DNA from 3 places in the Bacteroides nordii genome. Region 1 is predicted to be linked to each of the others. Evidence: riboswitches for the same ligand, from Rfam matches in the RefSeq annotation. Region 1 holds a riboswitch; each other region holds the start of a gene.

Region 1 (4,522 bases):
TGTTTGGTCCATAAACGAAAAATGCTTTAGTCTTGCAAATTAAACAAAACAAAAACATTTTCAGTTGTTAGGATCAGTTGAATATAAGTTTTTTTAGCGGTGCAGGCGAATCACCCGTTGGTTGCTGCTTCCTCTGAACTCCAGATGAGGAGAGTAGAGTGCCTGGATGAAACGCCCTTCTACAAGTACATCAATATAAGGCAGGGCGGCTGCCAAGCGGGGCTGTGCCTGTATCTCTTCATAGGTATATCCGGTGTAACACCAGATGTTTTGCCGGGTTTCTTCCTTTATCCGTTTCACTAATAAAAGAAAAGCTTCGGGATTAAAAAACGGATCGCCTCCCGAGAAGGTTACTCCATCCAAGAGTGGATTCGTTTTTATTTCACGGATCATATCCATGATTCGTTCTTCTGTCAGCTCTTCACCGGCACATGGGTTCCAGCTCTCCGGATTGTGACATCCCGGACAACAATGGCGGCATCCTGCCAGATAAATGGAATACCGGATGCCTTCACCATCTACTATCGTTTCCGGATAAGTGTATAGTAAGTTGAGAGTCTTCATTTGATTTAGTTGAAAATGGAAAATTGAAAGTTGAAAATGGAAAATTAGCTGCGTGCATTGTCATACTGAATAGTAATTTTCCATTTTCAACTTTCAATTTTCAACTCTACAAGTGTTTTACTCTATCTTTTTCTTCTGCCCGTTTAGCCGAATTCCACGAACTTAAATCACCTGTCAGGTAGCCGGTGATGCGGCGCATACGCAAAATATTCTCGCTTTGGCATACCGGGCATTTGTCATAAATGACTCCCTTGTATCCACAGTTGTGACAGGTGTCTACCGGGTGATTAATAGAGCCATAGCCGATACCTTCGTCATACATGACTTTTACAATTTTAGCGATGGCACGTATATTTTTCTGTGCTTCACCATCCAACTCTACATAAGTGATGTGCCCTCCGCGTGTAATGGCATGGAAGGGGGCCTCACGTTTAATTTTTTCTACGATGCTGATGGGCTCTTTTACATCCACATGGAAAGAGTTTACGTAGTAATCATTATCAGTTACCCCTTCAATTTTGCCATATTTACGGCGGTCCATCCGGGTGAAACGTCCGGAAAGACCTTCGGCTGGAGTTGCCAGCACAGAATAGTTAAGGTTATATTTAGCTTTATATTCGTCTGCTACTTTATTCATTTCCATCACAGTCTCGTACAAAGTATTCCACGCTTTATCGCTGTGACCATGTCCTTTGCCATAGAGTGCTACCATGGCATTGTGTCCGCCAATGAAGCCAATACCTAATGTACCGCTGCGCAATACATCGCCTACCTCTTCGTTTGGATTCAGGTTGCCGCCTCCTTTCCATACGTCATTGCCCATCATAAACGGGAACTGGCGTGCCAGAGCAGTGCGCTGATATTGATAACGGGCATAGAGCTGATCGGCTACTAAAGTGGCCATCTCATGTACTGATTCCAGGAAAATCTCTTTGGCTTTCATCTCAATGGCATCCGTATTACGCTTGTCTTCAATGATATTTTCTGCCTTAATGCGTGCCTCAATAGCTAAGCGGGGCATATTCAGAGTGGTGAATGAGAGATTTCCGCGTCCTAATGAAGATTTTTCTCCGACAACATTCTCAAATACGCGTGTACGACAACCCATTGTTGCCAATTCATAGCGATAACGTTTCGGATCGTTGGCATCCCATTTCTCGTTTTGGTTGAACGGTGCATCCAGGAACATAAAATTGGGGAATAGTGCCTTGGCTGTTGTACGGCAGGCTTTCAGAAAAAGGTCGAAGTTGGGAGCACTGAAAGTCATGCGCCCTTCCTCTGCTGCTTCAAAATCACTCATTGCCTTTTGATAATCTTCTTCTGAGTAAGATACTCCGTTTTTTACCTTAAATATCTGAATGGGGAATACCGGTACTTCTCCGCGGGTACCGAGCCCTTCGATAGTGGCTGTCAGTAGTTCTTCAATCACCATGCGCCCTTCGGCAGAAGTATCTGTTCCGTAATTTATAGAACTGAACACCACCTGGTTGCCTCCACGTGAATGCATTGTGTTGAGGTTGTGAATAAAGCCTTCCATAGCCTGGTGCGTATCTTTGCGAGTCTGAAAGTAAGCTTTTTCTATGACTCGTGCCAGATGTTCTTTGTCTATATTGATCTGCAGAGCGGTTAGCGCCATACGCAGTGTTTCGCGTTCTAGTTCACTGGTTTTGATAGAAGGAAGGTGTTCTTCTATTAATGCGCGGATCGCTTTTTCTTCTACAGCTGTGTTGCTTTCCATTGCAACGTAGAAACTGATGAATGAACTCAGATGCTTGCGGAATGATTTGCTTACTCCCTTCGCCATGAAGAAGTCGAATGCAGGGATTGCTTGTCCGCCATGCTGCTCATTCTGGTTGGTCTGAAAGATGATAGTGGCGAGTGTTGCATAGCTTTGTATGCTTTGTGGAGTACGGATACTTCCGTTTTTGGTACGGAACCCGCGCTCGAAGAGGTCGTCCATATCATACTGAATACAGGTCGTCGTCTTTGTCGGATAATAATCCAGATCGTGGATGTGAATGTCGCCCAACTGGTGTGCTTCTGCAAATCGTTTGGGTAACAGGTATTTATATGTATAGTCTTTGGTCACTTCCGATGCAAAGGTCATCATCTGACCTGCCGGAGTGTGACTGCTCATATTTGCATTGCTCAGATTTACATCGTTTTTGTCAATGGCTACAATACCATCCATTACGTGTTTCATTTGAGTTTTTTTATCACGTTCTGTATTACGCCATTCGCGGTAGATAATGTACTTTTTGGCTACTTCGGGCCGTACTTTCATTAATTCTTTTTCTACCAGATCCTGAATCTCTTCTACAGTAATAGTGGGATTGGAAAAACGGCTGATGACATTCATGGTAATGTCAGCCACGAGCTGCTGCTCTTCGGTGATGCCGGAGGCACTGAACGCTTTGGTTATAGCGTTCTTAATTTTACTAATAGAGAAATCTTCTCTTTTACCATCACGTTTGATGATACAAATTTCAGCGTAGTTCATAACTTTAACTCCCGAAAGCTTTGTTCAGTTGACAGTGGACAATTGACAATTGACAGTTTTTGGCTGACCAAAAGGCAGTTGACGTTTGACAACTGAGTGGTTAATAAAAATATAGGCGGCAATTAAAATCGGATAAACAGTAATCGCTCACTGCCAACTGTCAATTGTCAACTGTCAATTGTCCATTGTTAATTGTCCATTGGTTCCGGCCGGTCTTCTGACTTATCCCTCCTTCGCACGCCTTCCCACGCATAAAACGCAGTGACATAATGTGCGGATTCTCAGAGAATTACAGCAGCGGGTACTGTCGCCGATTTGCACAGCGTTCCCTTGTGACTAAACCTCTTTTTAGTTCCGGAACCGGGACAAAGATAAGAGATTTACTTATAGGTATAAAGGCTTTTAACATTAAATTTCGGGAAACTTTTCTTTCTTCCTGATACAGAAAGTTTTCCAAAACGGAAAACTTTTAAGATTTATAAGACCATCCAGATTGCTATAATATGCCCTACGCTACCTCCCAGGCAGAAGAGATGGAATACTGAATGCATATAAGGTTTACGAAGAGAATAGAATACTGCACCGATGATGTAAGATGCACCTCCACCTATCAACCACCAGAAAGCAGGTGAAGCTCCCATCTCCGAAAGACAGTTCATTAGTGGTTTCAGGGCTATTAGGATAGCAGCACCCATTCCAATGTAACAACATGTTTCGAGGTTACTGTGTTCTTTCAGTTTCTTGAAACTCAGAATAAAACCTGCAAGTGCGGAGAGCCATACGAAGGTGAAAATTCCCCATCCCCATCCGCCGGCATGCCGCATCACCAATAGTGTAAATGGGGTATAAGTGCCTGCGATATGCAGGTAGATAGCTCCGTGGTCAAATTTACGCAACAATTCTTTTCTCGGTCCCGGTCTGGAAGCATGATACCAGGTTGAACTGATATAGGACGATAACATACCTGCCAGATAGACTGCAATGCAGGTAACTGCCCAGTTCGGCTCACTACCGGTAGCCGCTTTTACCAGCAGGAAGTATCCGGCTATAACTCCCAGCAAAATTCCGGCAGCGTGACTGAGTGTATTAGCGAGTTCTTCGCCATGAGTATATCGATGATTATCCAATGTTGCACATTTTAGCTTTCGGCCGTAAAGGTACTCTATTTTTCTAAAACATTTTCCTGGTGGCAGTTTAAAAATGGATAATAAGGGTACTTGCTCAGATATGAATCTATTTACGATTAGACGATTTACGATGTACGATTGAAGTTACTCTTTTAAAAGCTTGTTTCAGCGCTGTCAGAAACGGAGTAATCCCAATCGTAAATCGTCTAATCGTAAATAGATTCATATCTGAATAGTAACGAAGATTATGGGTATATCTTTTCGGTAGCGGAAGTGCCCCTAAACGACATCGTCACCGTTGCCCGGTGTCGTACTTTGTTTTTCTCAGAAA
Region 2 (4,522 bases), 590 kb from region 1:
GCATTCGGATTTTGCCCTACGCCTTGAAGGCGGTATTGTAGTTCCCCTTGCGGATTGAAGCAGAGTACATCTCCTCTCACCTGATAGTTATAGGCTTCTGTGATATAGACATTCCCGCTGTATGGATTGATACAAATACTGTAAGGAGTATGTATTTCCGTACCGTCTGCAATAAAGTTTTCACGCAGCGTTGTTCCTGTTTGCAGATTGAATACTTTTATCTGCGAAGTCTGTGTCTCGTAGTTGAAGTTATACAAATAGGCAAGCTGGTCATTGATGGCAAAACTCATAACTTTTTCGTTGTAGATTTGTGCTACTTCATCAGTGGTGGTATTTATCTGTACAAAGTTATAGTCTCCTGTACTGATTTTCTCTCCGCGTGTAGCTACATACACATGTCCGTATTCGTCTGCTGCTATTTTACCGGGGTTGGGACCCACCTGTATCTTTTTGATTTCTTCAAATGGTTCCGTACTTACCACTGATACCGTATTGTCCACACCGGTTCCGTCCCAGTCGAGCCCTCCGGAATTGGATACATAGAGCTTATCTCCCTGTACACAGATGCCATCCGGGTTTCGTCCTACTTTGGCATAACCTTCAATAGTTAGTGAGGTGGTATCTATCCGTGCTACTGTTCCGTCATACGAACATACATACGCCTTATCCTTGTGGAACGTAATAAATCGTGGTTGCCGTGAACTTCCGTTTTCTGTTAGCATTGGAATCTGCTTTAGTGAAAGTCCCGATTGTAAGTCTATCACCTCTATCTGACTCGAAACATTGACTACAATGTAGAGCTTTTCTCCGTAAATAGCCATGTCATTGGCGGTATCACCCAGTCCGCGACGATTGAGGCTACGGAAATAATTCATATCCATCCGGCTGTCTTTAAACGAGTAACGCATCAAAGTACTGTTGTTCAGATTGAAAAGTCCTTCGTTAAGTACATACATCTCGGATGTTCCGGTTTCTATGACATTTCCGTTACTGTTTCCACCGGGTATGTCCTGATCCACCATGTCATCACAGGCATGTAGTAGCAGAGAGAAGAGCAGATATATGAGATATTTATATTTCATCATAAGGTTATTTAATAGGTAACTTTCAGTGTAGCACGTACCGAACGTCCCGGCATGGGGAAGTTTTTGATGATTTCATAATTCTTATCCAACAGATTGAGTACTTCTAAACTGAGTGACGTATTTATATTTCGGATTTTAAAATCACGGCTTGCCGAAAGGCTATGATCGCTATAACCATCCAGACGGTTCGTACTTATATTTTCTCCTTGTGTGTAGCGTTTCCCGGAAAAGAGTAATGCGTACGAGAAATTAATCCAGGGTGTTTCTATTCCCGCTTGTCCCGAACCTGATACACGGGGCGTATAAGCAATCTGGTGCTTGTAAGTTCTTTTTTGAGGTTCATTTACCGGATCGGTCACATCCAGTGCGCGCTGGTAAGTATAGTTTCCGGAGAGATTGATACGCAGTTTCTCCATCGGTTGTAATACTATGTTTCCGGTGACATCCACTCCTTTTATTTCTACTTTTCCCAGATTGGTCATGCTCCACACAAAGATATCTTTTGTGGGGGTAGCGATGATCTTGTCCGACACCTTATTATAATAGGCATCTATGGTTACAGAGAGATAGGGGAGGAACTCAGAGATAGCTCTGTTATATGTAACGCCGATATTGTATTGCCGGGTATTCTCCGGGCGTAAATCGATATTGCCTACTTCGCCATAATATAAATCGTTGAAGTTGGGCAGGCGGAAAATGTCCTTATAGAAAAAGCGAATTCGGAATTCCTCGCTGCTGAGAGGCTTGAATGAAGCACTTACATAGGGAGTTAGTTTACGGTGATTGCCTGCACTGGCTCCTTGCTGAGTTTTTTCATTAATCACTGTAGCGAGTGCCGAAGCTGAAAGCGTCAACCATTCATTTACGTATTTTCCGGCTATTACCGTCAGCCATGAGTAACGTGTAGGATAGGCGAATTCGTGCAGGTTGGCATTAAGGGTATTGATACTTCCGTCTGTAGAGAGTGAAAACGAAAGATTGTCCAACGCCCGGAAGAGTGCCGATGCTGACAGATAGTATTCCTGCTGATAATAACTGTTATCCTGTTTACCTTCTGAGTTATTGTAAGTAGGGTCCAGATAACGCTGGTAACTCCAGTTCCATTTTGCTGAGGTCTGGAACACCCATTGGCGGTTAAATTCCTTTTTGTACTGGCTTTGCACAAAAACGTTCTTATCCCATAAGTGCTGTGCCGCGTAGTCATAATACAGTGAAGTGGCATTGGGCAATCCGCGTGATGATTGATAGTAATATGCTTTCATCCGCCACTGTTCTGTTGCAGAGAAGTTTCCGAATAGTCCGGCTTCGGCACGTAAGTTTTCCACCTGTGTATTCCTTCTTTTCTCGCGGGAAGTCATGTCATTTTTATCACCATAATAGAGTGTGAAAGGATATTGCCCATCTGCTGACATCCATTCGCTATTGGCAGAGAACGCCCATTTCTTACTTATTTTTTGCTCTATCATCAGAGAAGGATTGACCAGCCCCCACGAGCCGGTTTTAAAAGAACCACTGATGTTTGTTTTTTTATTGTCATTGAATCGTGGAGTCAACGTCTGGATATTCAGTAACCCTGCGGATGCAAAAAAGCGTGCAGGTTGGAATATGTTGTCGCTTTGTCCATTGCTGAGCGATAACCGGTCTACATTGTCTAATGAGAAACGTCCGATATCAATTTGTCCCGTTTGACAATCCGTTAAAGTAATACCGTCATATCCTATGGCTGTATGCTGTGCTCCCAGGCTACGTAGAGATATGGTTTTCAGTCCTCCGATACCACCATAATCTTTGATGGTTACTCCTGCGAAATGTTTCACTGCATCAGAAACCTGTAATGCATGCAGGTTTTTAAGTTCTTCTTTAGAAAAAACTTGTATGGGAGCTGTCGAACGTATTTCCCGTGTCTGGTAGCGGTCGGCAACAATCACTTCGGGGATCGAATAAATATGTGTGGTATCCACTTTTTGCTGCTGCGCAGAAAGCAGAGGAATATAGAAAAGGTAGCAGGTAACTGTACCCCAGAGTTTATACTTAATGATCTGTCTCAATTTGTTCATCTCATTAGTTTTGCATTAAAATGTCCGGGCGAAATCCCTTCGGCCGGACATATAAATAAACTTGGCAGAGTTTATTAAAAAAATATACTTTCTCTGAATCAGAGTGGTGAATGAAATGATGGATAGAACTTATCCGGCTCATTAGACTCAACGCTTTTTCCTCGAAAGCAATGAAAAAAGATAGCATGGCAGGTCTTCTGACTTGTTCCTGTTACGAACGCCTTCCCAGGATTTCCCCAGTGGCTAAAGTGGTAGTTGTTCATAACATAATTCATTGGAACTTACAGCAGCGGGACTGTTCAGGATTTACACCTGATTCCCTTTTAATCGCATTCTTCCGAATAAGAAGAGGTTGCGAACCAATGCACGGCAAAGATAGGAAGAAAATTCAGAATAACAAAAATAATGTGGTAATATGCCAATGTGTCAATATGCCAATGTGCCAATTACCATGCGGCGTGGCAGCGCAGCCAATTGGCACATTGGCATATTAACACATTGGCACATTAATTATTGCATTGGCAAATTATCATAGATAGCCTGTATTGTAGCATCTTTCAGTAATACCTTTTTGTTGGCATCCAGTAGATAAAGGGTTGGAATGGCTTTCAGGTCGTAGAGATTTTTTGTTTTGATGGTGAATGATTTATCATATCCGTTAATCCATTCGGCAGGGAATTCACTACGGTGTTTTCTCCATTCATCCAGTTCCTCGTCAGGATAAAGAGAGAGAATGGTTAATTTTTTCTTTTTTATCAATTCGCTTACCATGGGAATACTTTTCAATGCTTCTATTGTTTCCGTACAGGCATGGCAACCGGGATTGTTGATGAATAGGAGGGTGTAGTCGGATTTTATCTGATAGAGCGTACCTTGTGCGCCCGATGCTAATGTATACGTAAAGTCAAGTGCTTTTGTACCTACACGGTTTTTTTGTGCGAGTTCCAATCGAGCCTGTGGGCGAATCTTTTCAGTTTCACTCAGGATAGGAGAGGCTACCATTGCTTCCAATACCGGAATATAAAACTCTTCATTTCGCAACGGTGAGTTTGGATCGTAGAGATATTTGTCTGCTAATTCGGTGATGTGGTCAAACATCTTTCTTTCTACTTCCGTTTTCTGGATTGTTTCTTTCATGACCTCCTGTGCTGTTCTCAGGGGTACATGATTCAGAATGTCGCAATAATCAGCCCAGGCTTGTTCGGTGATGTCCGGATGATGAATATAGTTAGTATCTGCAAAGTTGACATTATCCCAATAATGGCGTACCAGAAAATCAGCCCTTAATTCCGGAGTATTCAGCATAGCGGGGATAGCGGGTAAGGTGAATGTTTTAATACTGTCTTGTGGGATATCAGTAGCCTGACTAGTTGCATTTCC
Region 3 (4,522 bases), 260 kb from region 1:
AATCGGGTAAAACCCCTCTTGACGCTGTAGTCAGTGCTACAGTAAGCCGTATTGTTCCGGTAGCAATGGCTTCGGGAACCACAATTTTAGGTATGCTCCCGCTGTTGTTTGACGCTATGTTTGGCGGTATGGCAGCAACCATTATGGGAGGCTTACTGGTAGCATCGGCACTGACACTGTTTGTACTACCGGTAGCTTATTGCACGATACTGAAAATAAAAGGATAAGATTGGTGAAATAGGATTAACTTTGTACCCGCAAAGTTGCCGGACGCACATAGTGCATCATCATCACTAAAACGATTAAAATAATGACAATGAAAACTCAGATAATACTATTCGCATGGTTGTGCTCCGGATTGAACCTCCTGGCACAACCGGCACAACTCACCCGTGAAGCCTATCGTGACCGGGTGGAGAACTACAGTCAGGTACTAAAACAACAGAAGCTGAAAAGTATGGCAAGTACCGAAGGACGTAAAATCGCCTTCACCGGATTTCTGCCGCAGATAGATATCACCGGAGAAGGTACATTGAATCTCAAAGAAATGGATGCCTGGAACGGCCCTGCCGGACAGTATCGTAACCATACCTATCAGGGGGCGTTTGTTGTGGCTCAGCCTCTCTATACCGGTGGTTCCCTGCAAGCCCGGAACAAGGTGGCTCAGGCAGATGAGAAGTTAGACCGGCTCAGTACGGAACTCACCCTCGATCAGATCCATTATCAAAGTGATGCAGTATACTGGAATGCTTCTGCCGCCCATGCCATGCTCCTGTCCGCCAAACAATATGAGGACATTGTGCAGCAACAATTCAATATTATCCAAGACCGTTTTGACGACGGAATGATAAGCCGTACGGATCTGCTGATGATTTCTACCCGCAAAAAAGAAGCGGAACTGCAATACATCAAAGCACGCCAGAACTATACGTTGGCTTTACAAAAGCTAAATATACTGATGGGAGAAAGTCCCAATACTCCTGTAGACAGTCTGTATGAAATTGGAATACCGTGCGAAGCGGTTACACTCCTTAGCCTGGACGATGTACTGCAACGCCGTTCCGATTACGCCAGTACGGAAATCAACATAGAAAAAAGCGAAGCACAACGAAAGGCCGCCCTTAGCCAGTACAACCCGCAAGTGAACATGTTCCTATCCGGAGGATGGGCTACTGCATCTCCCAACATGGGCTATGACGTTGCTTTCACTCCGATTTTGGGATTAAACGTGAACATTCCTGTTTTCCGCTGGGGCGCACGCTTCAAAACCAACCGCCAGCAGAAAGCATATATTGGTATTCAGAAGTTACAGCAAAGTTATGTGACAGATAATATCAGCGAAGAACTCTCAGCCGCTCTTACCAAACTAACGGAAACGGAACATCAAGTGACTACTGCACAAGAAACAATGGATTTGGCAGAAGAAAATCTCAGTCTGGCCACTTTCTCTTATAATGAAGGGAAAGCGAGTATGGTAGATGTTCTTTCGGCCCAGCTTTCATGGACGCAGGCACACTCAAATCTTATTAATGCACACCTTGCCGCTAAAATGGCAGTAGCCGAATACCAGAAGGTGATAAGCTATTAAGGTGCTTCCCGCACGGGGAGGTACGCCGGGCGATGGCTAATTGAAATGCAGAACGCAGATTTTCACAAAGGACAATAAGTATAAGATGAGGAACAACAGTCTTTTAATCTGCGATCATCCACGTTTCACCAAATAAAAAACTCTGTGCAAGTTCGATTCATTTCGAATTTATTTACGATTAGACGATTTACGATGTACGATTGGGATTACTCTTTTAAAAGCCTGTTTCAGCGCTGTCAGAGACAAAGTACTCCCAATCGTACATCGTAAATCGTCTAATCGTAAATAAATCCAGTTTTGAGCCTAATGGTGTTTGTCATTGCCATCCGTCTCTTTCTCCGGTATTGATAAAGCCCCCTCCCGTAGAGTAACGTATGAAGCCTCGGTATGTAACGTTGTTTTAGATGTACATGTAAAGCAGTAAAACATGTACATGTAAAGCTGTGAAACATGTACATCTAAAGCAGTGAAACATGTACATGTAAAACAATGCTGCTCACCGGGGAAAGGAACGTTCCTTTCTGAGAAAGACAAAGTACAACACCGGGCAAGGCTAACAATACCGTCTATGGGCACCTCCGCCATCGAAAAGATAGGGCCATCATCTTCGTTATTGTATGGTATTTCACCACAGAGTAACACGGAGTTCCACAGAGTCTAAATCTTTATTGAAACGCAGATGATTGCAGATTCCCGCAAAGGGAAACAAATCTAAGATAAAGAACTATAGTCTTTTAATCTGTGTTAATCCGCGTTTCATCAAATAAATAGTACTCTGTGGAACTCTGTGTTACTCTGTGGTGGTTTTTACTCATGTCCATACGTTTTGAATATATCTCGAGTCCTGCCTTCAGAACAAACAAATATTTCCTCCCTTCTCTTTCATTATTACCCAATTAATTTCTAACTTTGCCCCCGCATAGGTTCATCTTCTCCATGCATTCGGAGAAAATGATTAAAAGGGAATCAGGTGAGAATCCTGAACAGTCCCGTTGCTGTATGTTTCATTCAAGCGTAGTAAACACATACTTCATGCCACTGAAAGGCTTTAAGTCGATTGGGAAGGCGTTTACTTACGGAAACGAGTCAGAAGACCTGCCATGCAATACGTTCAATAGCTTTCGAGGACAAGCTATGGATTCAATCATCTGTACACGAGTGATGTGTCACAGAAATGATTATTCATACATAATTGGTACTCTTTAAAGCTATTTGATGGATAAAATAACTATCAAATAGATATATTAATGGGAAATACTACGTTTAAACGGTTCCTGTGTCTATGTGGAATGTGTACTTTAGTTTTGTCCATAAAGGCACAAAGCAAGCTGGACAGTATACAAAGACTGGATGAGGTAGTGGTTACAGCTAAAAAATATAAGGAAGTTATACCTGCACAAATTTTAAAAGGAGAAGAATTGCAGCGATTGAACAGCTTTTCAGTTGCAGACGCTATTCGTTATTTTTCTGGAGTACAAATAAAAGATTATGGTGGTGTAGGCGGACTCAAAACTATCAACATCCGTAGTATGGGGACCAACCATATGGGAGTTTATTATAACGGAATACAGTTAGGTAACGCACAGAACGGCCAAGTTGATTTAGGAAAATTTTCCCTCGACAATATCGAAGAAGTATCTTTGTATAACGGACAAAAAAGTGATATATTCCAATCCGCTCGGGAATTCGGTTCTGCCGGAAGTATTTATCTCACCACCCGCCATCCGAAATTCAATAATGGAGAAACAGCCCATATGATAGCCAAGCTAAAAGCTGGCTCTTACGGCCTTGTCAATCCTGCTATCCTTTACGAACATAAAATCAACGATAAAGTAAGTTCAAGTATCAGTGCCGAATGGATAAGTTCAAGTGGAAAATACAGTTTCCGGTACCGACGTGTTACTCCGGCAGGAGAGCTTGCTTATGACACCACCGCTGTCCGCCATAACAGCGATCTGGATGCCATGCGAATGGATATCGGATTATATGGAACATTCGACACAGGAAAATGGAGTGTTTTCGCTTACCATTATACTTCCGAACGAGGAGTTCCGGGAGCTATTGTGAATAATGTATGGAAACGGGGAGAACGATTATGGGATCGAAATTCGTTCGCACAAGGAACTTATCAACAAGATATCTTGCCTAAACTCAGCACCCGTGTCAATATTAAATACGCCTATGATTTTACACGTTATGTAAACAATGATATATTACTCAAACTAACTAACAATGTTTATAAGCAAAAAGAAATGTATCTGTCATGGGCTAACAAATATTCGCTTAATCCGAACTGGGACGTTTCTTTATCCTACGATTTTCAATGGAATGATTTAGAAGTATTCGACACCGCTAAAGATGTTAATATGGAACACATTTCCAACGCAGCTACCCGTGGGACTCATTGGCTATCACTTGCTACAGCATTTACTCTGGCAGACCGTTTAAAAATGCAAGCCAGTATTTTGGGGACTTTTGTTGACGAAAAAGCCCACCAAGTTGACAAAGCGCCTAATAAAAAGAAACTCACTCCCGGTTTGTTCCTCTCCTATCAACCATTCAAAAAACACGAATTGATATTCAGAGCTTTTTATAAAACAGCTTACCGTATGCCCACATTTAATGACCTCTATTACACGGACATGGGAAATGCTGCTTTACGTCCTGAAACAGTAACTCAATATAATGTGGGAATAACTTATGAACTCACCCGTAAAAATAAAACATTTAACTATTTCCGTATCGGAGCAGATGCCTACTATAATTATGTAACAGACAAAATTATATCATGGCCTCAAGGACCGCAATTCCGTTGGACAACTCTCAATTTAGGCAAAGTAGACATTCGTGGAATAGATGCTAATGCCATGGCTACCTGTCAGTTCCCTCATAACTGGACAATAACTGGAAAATTGCAATACACTTATCAGGAAG

Evidence for each region. A riboswitch is a leader RNA that binds a small molecule or an ion and turns the genes downstream of it on or off. The one in region 1 is predicted to bind cobalamin.
Region 2: it holds a riboswitch for cobalamin, as region 1 does, so the genes downstream of both, K8P02_RS11140 (TonB-dependent receptor plug domain-containing protein) here and K8P02_RS13355 (anaerobic ribonucleoside triphosphate reductase) in region 1, are expected to answer to the same signal.
Region 3: it holds a riboswitch for cobalamin, as region 1 does, so the genes downstream of both, K8P02_RS12475 (TonB-dependent receptor) here and K8P02_RS13355 (anaerobic ribonucleoside triphosphate reductase) in region 1, are expected to answer to the same signal.

What each region holds. Positions count from the first base shown of each region.
Region 1 covers NZ_CP082886.1:3,361,069-3,365,590, reverse strand. The annotation lists gene K8P02_RS13365 (MFS transporter) at 1-12, opposite strand, end outside; gene nrdG (anaerobic ribonucleoside-triphosphate reductase activating protein) at 94-564, opposite strand; gene K8P02_RS13355 (anaerobic ribonucleoside triphosphate reductase) at 671-3,064, opposite strand; cobalamin riboswitch at 3,255-3,444, opposite strand; gene trhA (PAQR family membrane homeostasis protein TrhA) at 3,541-4,191, opposite strand.
Region 2 covers NZ_CP082886.1:2,767,923-2,772,444, reverse strand. The annotation lists gene K8P02_RS11145 (YncE family protein) at 1-1,082, opposite strand, end outside; gene K8P02_RS11140 (TonB-dependent receptor plug domain-containing protein) at 1,094-3,142, opposite strand; cobalamin riboswitch at 3,313-3,521, opposite strand; gene K8P02_RS11135 (DUF5106 domain-containing protein) at 3,653-4,522, opposite strand, start outside.
Region 3 covers NZ_CP082886.1:3,097,320-3,101,841, forward strand. The annotation lists gene K8P02_RS12465 (efflux RND transporter permease subunit) at 1-227, shown strand, start outside; gene K8P02_RS12470 (TolC family protein) at 317-1,588, shown strand; cobalamin riboswitch at 2,492-2,705, shown strand; gene K8P02_RS12475 (TonB-dependent receptor) at 2,836-4,522, shown strand, end outside.